Regions from separate parts of the Geodermatophilus sp. SYSU D01176 genome, predicted to be linked through region 1. Evidence: riboswitches for the same ligand, from Rfam matches in the RefSeq annotation. Region 1 holds a riboswitch; the other holds the start of a gene.
What was found. Region 1 has a riboswitch for cyclic di-AMP ahead of ACI78Z_RS17815 (aggregation-promoting factor C-terminal-like domain-containing protein). Riboswitches for the same ligand answer to the same signal wherever they lie in the genome.

Region 2: linked by a shared signal. The riboswitch ahead of ACI78Z_RS05205 (aggregation-promoting factor C-terminal-like domain-containing protein) and the one ahead of ACI78Z_RS17815 (aggregation-promoting factor C-terminal-like domain-containing protein) in region 1 are both predicted to bind cyclic di-AMP.

What each region holds. Positions count from the first base shown of each region.
Region 1 is NZ_JBJGYN010000036.1:41,910-46,684, reverse strand. It holds gene ACI78Z_RS17825 (EAL domain-containing protein) at 1-922, opposite strand, end outside; gene ACI78Z_RS17820 (LLM class flavin-dependent oxidoreductase) at 1,057-2,046, shown strand; gene ACI78Z_RS17815 (aggregation-promoting factor C-terminal-like domain-containing protein) at 2,178-2,720, opposite strand; cyclic di-AMP (ydaO/yuaA leader) riboswitch at 2,976-3,134, opposite strand; gene ACI78Z_RS17810 (VOC family protein) at 3,588-4,019, opposite strand; gene ACI78Z_RS17805 (TcmI family type II polyketide cyclase) at 4,016-4,775, opposite strand, start outside.
Region 2 is NZ_JBJGYN010000005.1:104,719-109,493, reverse strand. It holds gene ACI78Z_RS05220 (FMN-binding glutamate synthase family protein) at 1-474, shown strand, start outside; gene ACI78Z_RS05215 (FMN reductase) at 520-1,140, opposite strand; gene ACI78Z_RS05210 (LLM class flavin-dependent oxidoreductase) at 1,137-2,240, opposite strand; cyclic di-AMP (ydaO/yuaA leader) riboswitch at 2,472-2,618, shown strand; gene ACI78Z_RS05205 (aggregation-promoting factor C-terminal-like domain-containing protein) at 2,839-3,672, shown strand; gene ACI78Z_RS05200 (FmdB family zinc ribbon protein) at 3,819-4,091, opposite strand; gene ACI78Z_RS05195 (endonuclease domain-containing protein) at 4,197-4,775, opposite strand, start outside.

The sequences.
Region 1 (4,775 bases):
GCCGCAGCGAGGAGAAGCCGGCGCCGACGTCGTCGATCGCCAGCCGCAGCCCGGCGGCGCGGAACGGCGCCAGGACGGCGGACAGCCGGTCGTAGTCCTCCACCGCGTCGTGTTCGGTCAGCTCCAGGACGACGCGGTCCAGCGGTATCCGGCCCAGCAGCTCGGCGCACTCCGGGGCGAGCACAGCGGCGGGGGAGACGTTCATCGCCACGTACCCGCAGACCCGGTCGAGGTGCTCGGCGGCCCGGGCCAGGGCCTGCAGCTCGAGGACGTCGCCCAGGCCGACGCTGTGCGCCTCGGCGAAGACGACGTCGGGGGTGCGGTTCCAGTCGGCCGGGAAGCGGGACAGCGCCTCGGCGCCGACGCGGGTGCCCGTGGCGAGGTCGACGATCGGCTGCAGCAGGACGACGGGCCCGCCGCCGGCGACGACCGGCTGGAGCCGGCCCTCGATCTCGGTGCGCCGCCCGCGTTCGCGGACCTCGGGCTCGACGATGACGGCGGCCGCGGAGGCGAGCACCTTCATCAGCGCCTCGTCGCGCTTGCCGAGCTCCTTGTCCGACCGGAAGCCGAAGGCGCAGAACGTGCCGTAGAGGGTGCCGTCGGACAGGTGCACCGGCGTGGAGACGTAGCTGCGGATGCGCGGGATGCGCGCCGAGGGCAGGGACATCGCCAGCGGGAACCGCTTCACGTCGGGGATGACGGCGGGCAGCTTCCCGTCGAGGATCGCCTGGCAGAACGAGGCGTCCTGGCGCACCTTGGCGCCCTCCTGCACCAGCACCGGCACCGAGGTCTCCACGACCTCCAGGTGCTGCGTCGTGCCGTCGAGACGACTGAGGAAGGCGACGCTGAGGTCCAGCGACTCCTTGGCGGTCACCAGCAGGTCGGCGATCTGCTGGTCGGCGGCCGAACGCTTCCTGCGCATGGGCTGCCTCCTCTCGTCCTGCACGGTCATCGGCCGTCCAGGACGTGAGCTGGAGCGCCCTCACCCGTTGGGGGAAGGACGGCGGGACGACGGTGGTTGCGCAGGACAACACCAGCTGAGAGGTCCGAGAGCACATGAGCATCCCGTTGTCCGTCCTCGACCTGGCGCCGATCTCGACGGGCCAGACGCCGGGCGAGAGCATCGCGGCGAGCGTCGCGCTGGCCCAGCGGGCGGAGCAGTCCGGGTACCGCCGGGTCTGGTACGCCGAGCACCACAACATGCCGACGATCGCCTCCTCGGCGACCAGCGTGCTCATCGCGCACGTCGGCGCGCACACGTCGTCCATCCGGCTGGGCGCCGGCGGCGTCATGCTGCCCAACCACTCGCCGCTGACCATCGCCGAGCAGTTCGGCACCCTGGACGCGGTGTACCCGGGCCGGATCGACCTGGGGCTGGGCCGCGCGCCGGGCTCGGACCAGAACACGATGTACGCGCTGCGCCGCGACCCGCGCTCGGCCGACCGCTTCCCGCAGGACGTGCTCGAGCTGCAGGGCTACCTGACCGGCGAGACCCGCGTGCCCGGCGTCGACGCCGTCCCCGGGAAGGGCTCGGACGTCCCCCTCTACATCCTGGGTTCGTCGATGTTCGGCGCGACGCTCGCCGCCGCGCTGGGCCTGCCGTACGCCTTCGCCTCGCACTTCGCGCCGGCGATGCTCGAGCCCGCGGTGGAGGCCTACCGGAGGGAGTTCCAGCCGTCGGCGCAGCTGGAGCGGCCCTACGTGATCGCCGGGGTCAACGCCGTGGCCGCCGACAGCCGCGCCGCCGCGGAGGAGGCGTTCGCCGCGGCCCGCCGGCGGCTGGCCGTCGGCCTGTTCGGCCGCGGCCGGAAGCTGTCGGACGACGAGGCGCAGCTGCTGCTCGACGGCGGCGCCGGCCTGCACGTCGACACGATGCTGACCCACACCGCCGTCGGCACCCCGGCCGAGGTGCGCGAGTACCTGACCGGCTTCGCGCGCGCGGCCGACGCCGACGAGCTGATCGTCGCCCACCAGTTCCCGGGCGTGGAAGGTCGGCTGCGGTCGGTCGAGCTCACCGCGGAGGCGATGGAGTCCGTCGCCGCCTGAGAGAGGGCCCCGCTCCCCACCCTTCGCAAGCTCAGGGCGGGCCCCGGGACGGGGCCGTTGCGGGCGTTCCTCGCGCTGTGCCGGCGTTGTTGCGGCCGCAGAGCACGAGGAACGCCCGCAGAGCCCGAGGATCAGTACCAGTTGTTGGCCTGGTGGAAGCTCCAGGCGGCGCAGGGGCTGCCGTAGCGCTGCTCGATGTAGACCAGGCCCGCGTCGATCTGCCGGAACGGGTCCGACGTCTTCGCGATGCCGGTGCCCGCCCAGGTCCCGTTCAGGAACTGGGCGATGCCGTACGCCGTGCTCGTCGGGTTCTGCGCGGCCGGGTTCCACCCGCTCTCCGCCTCCCACAGCGCGTCGAGGCAGTCGAACTGGCCGTCCCCGACCCGGCCCGCCGCGTAGTCCTTGTAGGCCTGCTCCCCGGTGCCGGTGGGCGCCGGTGCCGGTGCCGGTGCGGGCGCGGGGGCCGGTGCGGGAGCGGGTGCGGGAGCGGGTGCCGCGGCGTCGTCCCGCCTGCGGTCGCCGTCCCACCGGGAGCCGTCCCAGGACGACGACCGGTCGCCGTCCCGTCCCGGCTCGTCGGCCTGGGCGAGCGACTGCCCGGCGAAGGTGAGCGTGAGCGTCATGGCGCCCGTGGCGGTCAGCAGGTGCAGGGTGCGGCGGGTGCGTGCGTGCATGAGGACAGTTCCTCCGGGGTGCGAGCTGCGGGAGGGCGCGCGCCGATGGCCGGCGGCGCCGGTGCGGGACGAGCTGCGGCACGAGGCCTGGACGTGCAGGGTCGGCAGCCGGGCGCGCGGCACCGGCCGGACGACGGGCTCGGTCCGGCTGCAGGGGTGCCGTGCGGTGGCTGGTCCTGACAGGAAGGCAGGCGGGAGCGCGACAGCTCCAGGCCTGCGGGCGCGGGGCTCGAGAGGCCCCGGCGCGATGGAACTCCGTTCTCCCCTGGCCGCCTACCGGGTGAGCTGACGGGTTCGGGCTGGGAGGGCCCTACCCGCCCCCGGACGGCGTCCGGGAGCGGGACTCACCCCGGTGGTACAGGTGGGTCCCCGGCTCGCGCCCCCACAGGGTGCGCGACTCGGCGGCATCCGGCGCGGGTTCCCCGGGTGGGGAGGTGCCGACCGGCCGGACGCAGGGAAACGTAGGGCCGTGACCGTTCCGTGACAATCGCAGGGCCCGGTTCGGCGCCGGCACCCCTGTGACAGGCCGCCGACACGCCAGGACGCGCGCTCGTCAGCTCACCCTGTGCGACCACCGGTGCCGGCCAGGGGCTCGCTGTCGCGGTTGCTGCGGGGCGTGGAGGAGGAGCTCGGACCTGGCGACCCGGTCCAGCCTCACCGCGCTCGCCGGGCTCAGCCGGGTGAGCGAGCGCGTCGCACGTCCGGTCCGTCGCTGCGTTCCCCGGCGAGGTGTGTCTTCGCGCTGCGCACCCGTCCATCCCGGTCGTCGTCCCGGCGGCGGCGATCGCAGGCTGGAGGAACGGAGGAAACGGTCCGGGCAGGACGGTGGCCGGCCCGGGACGCACCCGGGCCGGCCACCGTCAGCCGTCAGTTCGCCGTGGTGACGGCTATGTAGTCACCGGTGTAGTGCGGCGTGGCCGCGACCCCCTGCAGGCCGAGCAGGTTGCCGAAGGGGTCGACGACGACCGCGGTGACGAACGGCCCGTGGGGCGTGGGCGGCGTGTACTCCGTCGCCCCCATTGCCTTCAGGCGCGTGAGGGTGGCCGCCAGGTCGTCGACGCGCCAGTGCACGATCGCGCCGGCCGGGCCGGCGGCCCTGCCCGCGGGGGCCCGGCTGCTGTCTGCGAGGGCCAGCTCGCCCTGGTGGTCGCCGATGACGAACTTGGCGTAGACGACGCGCCCGTCCGGCCCGGGCCGGGTGAAGACGGGCGCCTGGCCCAGCAGCTCGGTGTACCAGTCCGTGGCCGCGGCCACGTCGTCCACCAGGAAGACGAGCGCCGAGAACCCCCGCAGGCTCACTGCCCGGCCTCGGGCTGCCAGTCCGGAGCCACCCAGCGGTGGAACACCCGGGCCACCGAGTCGCGCGGGCTCTGCCAGGTCTCCGGGCGGTACGGGCTGACGTAGGGGGCGAGGTCCGCCATGACCTTCGCGAAGGCCGGCCGCATCGACTCGTGGTTCTCCCGCACGGCCGCGGCCTTGACCCGGTCCTGCTCGAGGAGGTGCACGAACACGTCCTCCATCGAGTACAGCCAGCGGCCGGTGACGCCGGTCTCCGTCGGCAGCCCACCCGCGTCGGACTCGGCGAACACCCGGGCGATGTCCTCCTCGCTGCCCGGCTTCATCCGCTGGACGATGACGGTCATCTCCCGGTCGGGGGAGACCTCGCCCTCGGGCACCCACGTGTAGAAGTGCTTCGCCACCGAGTGCGACGGGTTCTGCCAGTAGCTCGGGTAGGGCGTCACGTAGGGGGCGATGGCCTCGGCGATCGCCTGGAACGCCGGCAGGCCACGGCGCTGGCCGGAGACCTCCGGGTCCTCCTTGCGCTCGATGACGTGCAGGTACAGGCCCTCGTAGGAGAGCAGGACCCGGCCGACGACGCCGAGGTCCTGCGGCCGGGTGGTCCGGTCGTAGTAGGCGAACACCGGCCCGACCTTGTCCTCGCTGCCGGGGGCCATCCGGCAGACGATGACGTTGCGGAACGGGCGCCAGGTGCCCGAGTACCAGGTCGCGGGCGCCGAGGAGGTGTTCGCGAACTCGACGGTGTCGTTCGCCCAG
Region 2 (4,775 bases), on a different contig from region 1:
TTCGTCGGTGCCGGGAAGCTCGGCCTGCCCGACAACGCGATCGTGGCCTTCGCGCTCGGCTGCGACATGGTGAACATCGGCCGCGAGGCGATGCTGGCGATCGGCTGCATCCAGGCCCAGAAGTGCCACACCGACACCTGCCCCACCGGCGTCGCCACGCAGAACCCCTGGCTGGCGCACGGTCTGGACCCGCAGCTGAAGTCGGTGCGGGCGGCGAACTACATCGGGACGCTGCGCCGCGACCTGGTCAAGGTCGCCGAGGCCTGCGGCGTCGAGCACCCGGGCCTGATCGACTCCTCCTCGGTCGAGGTGCTCACCGGGCGCACGGCGTCGACACCGCTGGGGGAGGTCTACGGCTACCAGCCGGGGTGGGGGCTGCCCTCACCCGACGACCGGGCGGAGATCGTCCGGATCATGACGGCCGAGGCCCCGCAGGGCGGGTCCGCCGTCCCCTCGGAGGACGCCGTCCGGTGACGCCCTGGCGGCGGTTCCCGCGGAAACCGCCGCCAGGGGACCGGCTCACGCGCCGCGGAGCAGCTCCTCGAAGGAGGGCACGTCGGCGAACGGGTCCAGCGGACGCTTCGCGGACGGTCGGCCGGCGACCAGGTCGGCCAGCTCACCGGCCGCGCGGTCGATCCGGCGGGCCAGCTCGGCGTCCACCCCACCGGCACCGGCCCAGTCCTCCGACGCGGCGAAGACGCCGGTCGGCGCCGGGACGGCGCGCAGGTAGGCGAACAGCGGCCGCATGGCGTGCTCGATCACCAGCGAGTGCCGGGCGGTGCCGGCGGTGGCGCCGAGCAGCACCGGCGTCCCGGTGAGCGAGTCCCTGTCCAGGACGTCGAAGAACGTCTTGAACAGCCCGCTGTAGGACGCCGAGAACACCGGCGTCACCGCGATCAGCCCGTCGGCGCCTGTGACGGTGTCGATCGCGGCGCGCAGCGACTCGTCGGCGAACCCGGTGACCAGGTGGTCGGCCAGGTCGCGGGCGTGCGTGCGCAGCTCGACGACCTCCACGGTCGCGTCGTCCCCCCGCTCGCGCAGGGCGGCGACGGTCGCGGTGGTGAGCCGGTCGGCCAGCAGCCGGGTCGACGACGGCGTCGACAGCCCCCCGCTGACGACGGCGAGGGTGCGGGTGGTCATGCCGAGACCTCCTCCGGGGTGGTGACGGCGGCACGGGCGGCCACGCGCGAGGCGTGGGTCGGGGCGTCGGGCACGTGCGCGGGCTTGAGCGCGGCGAACTCGCGGCGCAGCACCGGCACGACCTCCTCGCCGAGCATGTCCAGCTGCTCGAGCACGGTCTTCAGCGGCAGGCCGGCGTGGTCGATGAGGAACAGCTGCCGCTGGTAGTCGCCGACGTACTCGCGGAAGCCGAGCGTGCGCTCGATGACCTGCTGCGGGGAGCCTACGGTCAGCGGCGTCTCGCGGGAGAAGTCCTCCAGCGAGGGGCCGTGGCCGTAGACCGGCGCGTTGTCGAAGTACGGCCGGAACTCGTCCACCGCGTCCTGCGAGTTCTTCCGCATGAACACCTGCCCACCCAGCCCGACGATCGCCTGGTCGGCGGCCCCGTGGCCGTGGTGCTCGAAGCGGCGGCGGTAGAACTGCACCATCCGGGCCGTGTGCTCCTTCGGCCAGAAGATGTGGTTGTGGAAGAAGCCGTCGCCGTAGTAGGCGGCCTGCTCGGCGATCTGCGGGGAGCGGATCGAGCCGTGCCACACGAACGGCGGGACGCCGTCCAGCGGCCGCGGGGTCGAGGTGAAGCCCTGCAGCGGCGTGCGGAACTGCCCGGACCAGTCGACGACCTCCTCGTCCCACAGCCGGCGCAGCAGCGCGTAGTTCTCCACCGCCAGCGGGATGCCGTTGCGGATGTCCTGCCCGAACCACGGGTACACCGGGCCGGTGTTGCCGCGGCCCATCATCAGGTCGACCCGGCCGCCGGCCAGGTGCTGCAGCATCGCGTAGTCCTCGGCGATCTTCACCGGGTCGTTGGTGGTGATCAGCGTGGTCGCCGTCGACAGCTGCAGCCGCGTGGCCTGCGCGGCGATGTAGGCCAGCGTGGTCGTCGGCGAGGAGGAGAAGAACGGCGGGTTGTGGTGCTCGCCCAGGGCGAAGACGTCGAGCCCGACCTCCTCGGCCTTCTTCGCGATGGTGACGATCGCCTGGACCCGCTCCGCCTCGCTGGGCGTGCGGCCGTCGGTGGGATCGGTCGTGATGTCGCTGACCGAGAAGACGCCGAACTGCATGTCGGTCTCCGTGTGATTGAGAGTGCAACTACCGGCCGGTGCAACGTATCCGGCCGGCCGGTATTCCCCACGTCCGGCTCACCCGAGAGGGGCGGCGGGTGCCGGAGTGCGACGTCACTCACGTTTCGGATGTGGTTCGCGGCATTGTCACGGGACGGTAACGACGCCTACGGTGGCTGACGTCCGGTCGGTCGTCTCGTCCCCGTTCGGGGAGCCTGACCGGGCGCCGCCGAGTCGTGTCCGCCGCCAGCGGGCGCGAGCCGGGGACCCACCGCAGTACTGGGGTGAATCCCGCCCGCGAGTCCTTCTCGCGGGCCGGTAGGGCTGCTTCCCGCCCGAACCCGTCAGCTAACTCGGTAGGCGGCTCACGGAAGAACGGAGCACTCCGCATGCCCCGCCCCCGGGCCCTCGCGGCTCGCCGGTCCGCCCGGCCACGCGCGCCTCGCGCCTCCTCCCCGGCCAGCTGACCCGGCACCCGACCGCGCCCGCCGGCTCTTCCTGATCCGCCGGCACCCCCCGTAGACCGCGCCGCACCGGGCTGCCCTCCGCCAGGGGGGTCCATCCCGCGCGCCCTCTCGCCACGGAGCACCCCCACCTGATGGACACCCAGCAGTTCCCGGCCGTCCCGGCCACCACCGATCCCGCCACCAACCGCCCCGCCCGCCGCCTGGGGCTGCCCGCCCGCGGCCGGCGTCCGGCGATCCTGCTGGCCACCGCCGCGGCCGGCGCGATCGTCGTCAGCACCGTCGTCGGCAACCAGCCCGCCGCCGAGGCCGAGACCGAGACGGTCCCCGCCTCCGTGAGCGTCGCCGAGCAGCTGGGCATCACCGCCGAGGCGCCGCTCGCCGCCCCGGGCGCCCCCGAGCTGGCCCCGCTGCAGGACCTCGCCGCCTCCCGCAGCCAGCGCGAGGCCGCCGAGGCCCAGGCCGCGCAGGTCCAGGCCGCCGCCGAGCAGGCCGAGCTGGACCGCCAGGCCGCCGAGCAGGCCGCCGCCGAGCAGGCCGCCCGCGAGGCCGCGGAGCGCGCGGCCGCCGAGCAGGCCGCCGCCGAGGCCGCCGCCCGCGCGGCCGCCGAGCAGGCCGCCGCCTCCTCCGCCGCTGCCCCGGCCCCCGCGGCCAGCAGCGGCTCGTCGTCCCCGGCGCCGCGCGGTTCCTTCAAGGACTACGCGATGAGCAAGGTCGGCAGCGCCGAGCAGTTCAGCTGCCTGGAGAAGCTGTGGGGCAAGGAGAGCGGCTGGAACCCCAACGCGCAGAACCCCACCAGCACCGCCTACGGCATCCCGCAGTTCCTGAACTCGACCTGGGCCAGCACCGGCATCGCCAAGACGTCGGACGGCTACCGGCAGATCGACGCCGGCCTGATCTACATCGAGAACCGCTACGGCACCCCCTGCGACGCCTGGGCGCACTCGCAGGCCAAGGGCTGGTACTAGAAGGACCACCCTTCCCCCGCGCCTCGCACGCTCGGCGCGGGCCCCTGAAGGAGGCCGTTCCAGCACCTCACCACACTGGCGGCGGGACCGTGCAGGAGGGCCGCCGAGGGCCGTCCCCGCACCGCGGGGGCGGCCCTCGGCCGTCCTCAGTGGTGGTGGCCGCCCCGCCGCGAGAGCCGGCGCCCGGACGGCGGGCCGGTGACCACCGGTTCGCCGCTGCGCGCCCGCTCGACGCGCGCGCGGTCGGCCTTCCCGGCGTCGCGCAGGGGCCCGCTCCACGGCCGGCCGCCCGAGACGGTGTAGACCCGCTGGGCCGGCCGGTCGCAGGAGGGGCAGACGGCGGCGTCGGCGACGTCAGCCATGTCGCGGCGCAGGTCGAACGGGCCGCACTGCGGACAGCGGAACTCGTAGAGGGGCACGGGCGTCTCCTGCCGGTGGCGGGGGGGGGGGGGGGGGGGGGGGGGGCCCCCCCCCCCCCCGGGGCGCCCCCCCCCCCCCCCCCCCCCCCCCCCCCCCCCCCCACCTCAGACGGTGGCGAGCGCGGCGCGGATCCGGGCGATGAGGGTCGCGAGGTCCCGCATGTCCGCGGCGGCCACGCGGATGACCCGCCAGCCGGCCGCACGGAGTCGCGCCAGGCGCTCCGCGTCCTCGTCGACCTGCGTCCCGAGGAAGTGGTGGGCCCCCTCGTACTCGACGGCGAGGCGGGCCTCCGGAAACGCCAGGTCGACACGAGCCATGAACTGCCCGCCGTCGAAGACCTCGTATTGGGGCACCGGCTCCAGGCCGTCGAGGACGAGGCAGACCCGCAGGCGCGACTCCGGGGCCGACTCGGCGCGGGGGTCCACGTACCTGACGGCCCGCCGCACCCGGCTGACGCCCCAGCGGCCGGCACCCCGGTCGGCCATGGCGAGGAGGCCGGGGACCGCGACGTGGTGCGCGCGGGCCATCGCGTCGAGGGCGGCCACCGCGGTGGTCAGGGGCTCGAGCGCCATGACGTCCCAGGCCGTCCGCAGTGCCGTGGTCGTCGGGACGTCGTCGACCACGGCGAGGTCCCCCGGGTCCAGGACGGTGCGGTGCACCCGGACGCCCCTCGGGCCGGTCCA